DNA from 2 places in the Paenibacillus sp. 01T47 genome. Region 2 is predicted to be linked to the other one. Evidence: riboswitches for the same ligand, from Rfam matches in the RefSeq annotation. Region 2 holds a riboswitch; the other holds the start of a gene.
The links. Region 2 has a riboswitch for cyclic di-GMP ahead of AC1DOV_RS29315 (EAL domain-containing protein). Riboswitches for the same ligand answer to the same signal wherever they lie in the genome.
Positions count from the first base shown of each region.

Region 1 (2,204 bases), on a different contig from region 2:
CTGCAATACACGCATCCCCGAGCGGCAGTTCTTCTTTTAGCAGCCATCCCTCCTCTGCGATCTCGTTGTTCAAGAATCCCGCTTCACCAAACGCTCCATGCATCCAGAAGTATTTATCCACCATTGCTTTGATAGTCAGTCGAGCCTGCCAGCATCCATTCACTTTCACAACATACAATTGTGCCCTCATCTCTATTCGCTCCCTTGACACTTTATAGAACTAATTTCATTATTCATCTGTTAAGTTAAATACAGCCTCTCCCTTCCCAGACAAATTGCAAGCACTGTAAACAAAAAAAAGCACACCCAACAACGCATTTGCGTTATTGAGTGTGCTTCACTCCGACTATTTCATTACCGTAGAGTATATACTAAAATGGCATTTTCGACAAATCTGTCGGATTTTGCAAATCAATTAGCACCGCATGATCGGAAAGCGACACAACTCCTTCTGCCTGGAGCAGCCATAGCAGCTGAGTTCCATCCACACCCTCTGTTTGAGAGCGCTTACCGTCTTCGCTTCCAGACAACGGGTTAGATCCATTAGAGTGAATCCTGACCTCATCGCCCCTTCTAGCTAATCGTTCAACAATAGCCAGTGTCTCCTCTGTAACCCCTTGATCTACGATCGTCAAACGAACGTTTTTCCCCATTCGCCGAGAGAAAGAAAACAGCGAACGTACATACCATTCCATATTGTTTTGCTGAACGTCAGCTACGAGCACATAATGCTTGCTGGATTGCTGGCGCCCTCGCCAAATTCGATACGCCAGATGCACCGACAATGCAGCCAAAGCATAACAGCCAATAACAAGAAGTAGAAGTTCAAACATGGCGGCCACCTCCTCTTTGTGACACTATATGCCATGAAGAGCCCACTGGTTCCGCAATCAAGGGACAAGGTGACAAAATGTGTGTTATGCCAAAATTATATCCTGCTTTATGCTGATTATTAGTCATTTTCTGACAAAGAAACACCCTTGAGCAATTTCCAATACATGTTATCATTTTAATATGAAAGCATGCATATCTAACCGGTGCACGCATATAGAAAGGGAGAGTGGATTTTCACAATCAAAATAACTAGGGAAGCGATGAAGTATAATCTACAATTGGACACTTGGATTATATGGAGCTAGTAGTGTAACCGGCCCTCTTGGAACCCCACTACGTATCTAAGAGGAGAGTGAAAGATGCGTTATTTTAGGAAAAAAATCAGTTTAGCCCTGGCTCTGTTATTAATTTTTTCGTTGTCGCTTAGTTCCATTGCCATGGCCGAAGGTGATAGCAATCAAGGTACGAATGCTGCGGCACTCGTAGATGAGAATAGCTGTCCACAGTACTCATCAGATCGCAAGGATGTCATTGCCACGCATTCCAATATCGTAGTCAATAATAACGGAACAGCTACCGCTACGTTCCAGACGCTAAAAGATTGTGTTAGAGTCAGCTTCTCCGGCTATGAAGGCCCTGCTGACTGGGCACCTGGACCCGGCGATACAACCATTCCATACAACAAGCAAACATTTTTTGAGGGACAGTCTATTATATATCCAAAAGCAGGTACTTACTCCGTTACGATTAACATTCCAAAATGTTTGCCTTATCAATTAGATATCTATAGCGGAGATTTAATTAAAACATTAGGTCCCGGCGCTCATGGTGACAAAATTTTAGCATGGAATCTAAAGCTTTCGAACAGCTGTACGGGCAGTATCATCATCAATAAACATTTAAATGATGTCGAGGGCGCTCCTCATGCAGGCATTACCTTCGAGCTTTGGAAAGACGGTAAATTAGTCAAAAGCGGTGTTACCAATAGTGACGGTATTTTGCAATTCAACGAATTACCTATCGGTACCTATACATTAAAAGAATTAACCTTAGATGGCTTTACCACCGATTTAGTGGCTACCCAGCAGATCGTAGTAACCACAGATAACTCTGTGCAAAAAGCAGTTATCAATACGGCTAAGCTCAAACTTGAAACAGCCTGCTCCGCCGATCCAAATAAAACAAGAACATGGAAAGTAAGTAACGAGAGTAACATCGAGGTTTCTTATTCATGGGAAATTCCGAATTCCACTCAAACAGGAAACGGCGTAATACCTGGAAAAGGTTCCGTAAGCTTTTCAACAAATACGGAGCTCGTCAGCCCAACTGATCCACAAGCTGTACCTAATACGCTGAAGATCCATTGGGGC
Region 1 covers NZ_JBFTPA010000008.1:230,024-232,227, reverse strand. Annotated here, with positions in the region: gene AC1DOV_RS18320 (ATP-dependent helicase ComFA) at 1-190, opposite strand, end outside; gene AC1DOV_RS18315 (hypothetical protein) at 372-833, opposite strand; cyclic di-GMP riboswitch class II at 1,079-1,162, shown strand; gene AC1DOV_RS18310 (SpaA isopeptide-forming pilin-related protein) at 1,194-2,204, shown strand, end outside.
Region 1: linked by a shared signal. The riboswitch ahead of AC1DOV_RS18310 (SpaA isopeptide-forming pilin-related protein) and the one ahead of AC1DOV_RS29315 (EAL domain-containing protein) in region 2 are both predicted to bind cyclic di-GMP.

Region 2 (2,204 bases):
TTGGCCATCACGTAAATTGCTCATCAATCGAAAGGCGATTTGTTTCAGCAGCTCATCCCCAATCGGATGCCCAAGCGTATCATTTACATATTTGAAACGATCCACGTCAATCAGCATGATCGCCAGCCTCTGCTTAAAATACTCGCTTACCCTTAGCTGCTTATCTAGCTGGTCTTCAAACATTCTGCGATTTGGCATCTCCGTTAAATAATCGTGGTAAGCCAAATATTGATTTAATTCCTCAGCCTTGCTTCGATCCGTAATATCAAGGACTACGCCAACGATCGCTTGCTCACCCATATTTGACACTTGATTATAGTGCACTTCGCAATGAATATTCGTCCCATCTTGTTTAATGGCTCTGTGGCAGAAATTAGATAAAGACTGCCCCTCCTGTAACTTCGTTAGCTGATTAACGACGGCTTCACGGTCTGAGGGATGAATCGTCTGTATAATATCCATACCGATCAAGGAGTCATAACCGAACATTTTATTGAGCTGATCATTTGAATAAACGAAGTTGTTTTTCTGCGCGACAAAAATACCGACAATGGATTGCTCGACAATACTGCGGTATTTTAATTCGGTCTCAGTCAACGACTGCTCAATCATTTTTTGCTGCGTAATATCCTTGGCAATGCCGTAGACACCGATAAGCTTTTTATTAATAATGATTGGAATATTGGTCACATTAAATTCGACCGTTTGCCCTGTTCTCGTAATGCCTGTCGTATCATAGTTTTGAGGATTCAGCGTCTTGACCGTTTGCTCAAAATATTGAATCGTTTTATCCAGCGCTGCGGCATCTACAAATTTATGAAAACTATCATTAATAATTTCCTCTTTCGTATATCCAAAAAGTTGCTCAAGCACTGAATTGCATGACAAAAAACGCCCTTGTGCGTCTAAAGAAAAGACAGCATCAGGATTGTTTTCAAATATCGATTTATAAAGCTGCTCTTCTAGTGTGAGGCGATGCTGTATTTTTTTATTTTCCGTAACATCCTGAATCATGCCTATCGTCAACAATATCTCGTTTTCGGCATTCCGTATGAACGTAATGTTTTCCACCACATGTCTAACTTCACCGCCCTGACGAACGATTCTGTACTCGGAAACGCTTTCCTTTTTTGATTCAATTGCAAGGTGGAACTGCTCATTAACGCGCTCACGATCTTCGGGATGCACGAACTCAAAAAATTGTTCAATCGTCATCGAGAAATCAGATTTCATACCATATATTTCGAACATTTGATTCGACCAGGATGCTTCTCTGCGAATATGGTCAAACTCCCAGTATCCTAAATTAGCTAACTTTTGAACAATATTAAAACTACCAACATTAACATTGCCATTAAAACGTTTAATCATTTGTTTCATTGCTAAATATCCCCTCTTATTCATAACGTAGGCGGTAACCTGAAGTTTTTAAGGAGAGGATATAGGTATGTTATCACTCATCCTTTTGGCAACCCAGCCACCTTTGGAAATTTCCTTTAGGCCTGTTGGCTTTGCGTCATTGTCTTTCGACAACTTTGCTTTTTACTAGGACTTTTTACATATACCAGTATTCCATATTATTCCGATATATACCATAACCAATTTCATAATAGGTCGAATGATGTAGAAAAACCTCCCATTTTGGGAGGTTTGGTATATTGATGATTTACAATCTAGGATCGATTTCCTTCTCTTTGGCAACCTCAAACAAAAGATTCGCAACAGCCGCTTGATATCCATCGTTTTCCGGGGCAATTTCAGCAAAAGGAATCGCAAGCATATGCTGTCCTAGCCGGTACTCGTTAAATGATGTACGAAGCTTTTGCGTAATATTTTTTTGCTTGATGAGCTTATTGTACTTGTGCGGAAATCTATAATCATAACCGTAAATAATAGACATGTATTCCTTATTGCGCACTTTCATATAGGGAACCGTGTACGGCTGAGGCATCTCCGGCTTAATCACGACACCTTCCATATGATTGTCTACCGTAAGCGTGTAGAAATATTTTTCTGCAAGCTCATAGCTCTCCTCATCAGACAGAACAAGCGTGATGAATGGATCGTCAGAGAGGAAACGATACATCTCCGAGGTTTTCCACGCTGGCAGCTGCTCGCTTCCGTCTACGTATACGATCTTAAGCAGCGAAAATGGCTTGTATTCAAGCTCCCCAGCCTCGGCATACAGCTCCAGCTGCCTCTTA
Region 2 covers NZ_JBFTPA010000021.1:124,572-126,775, forward strand. Annotated here, with positions in the region: gene AC1DOV_RS29315 (EAL domain-containing protein) at 1-1,380, opposite strand, end outside; cyclic di-GMP riboswitch class I at 1,465-1,550, opposite strand; gene AC1DOV_RS29320 (metallophosphoesterase) at 1,667-2,204, opposite strand, start outside.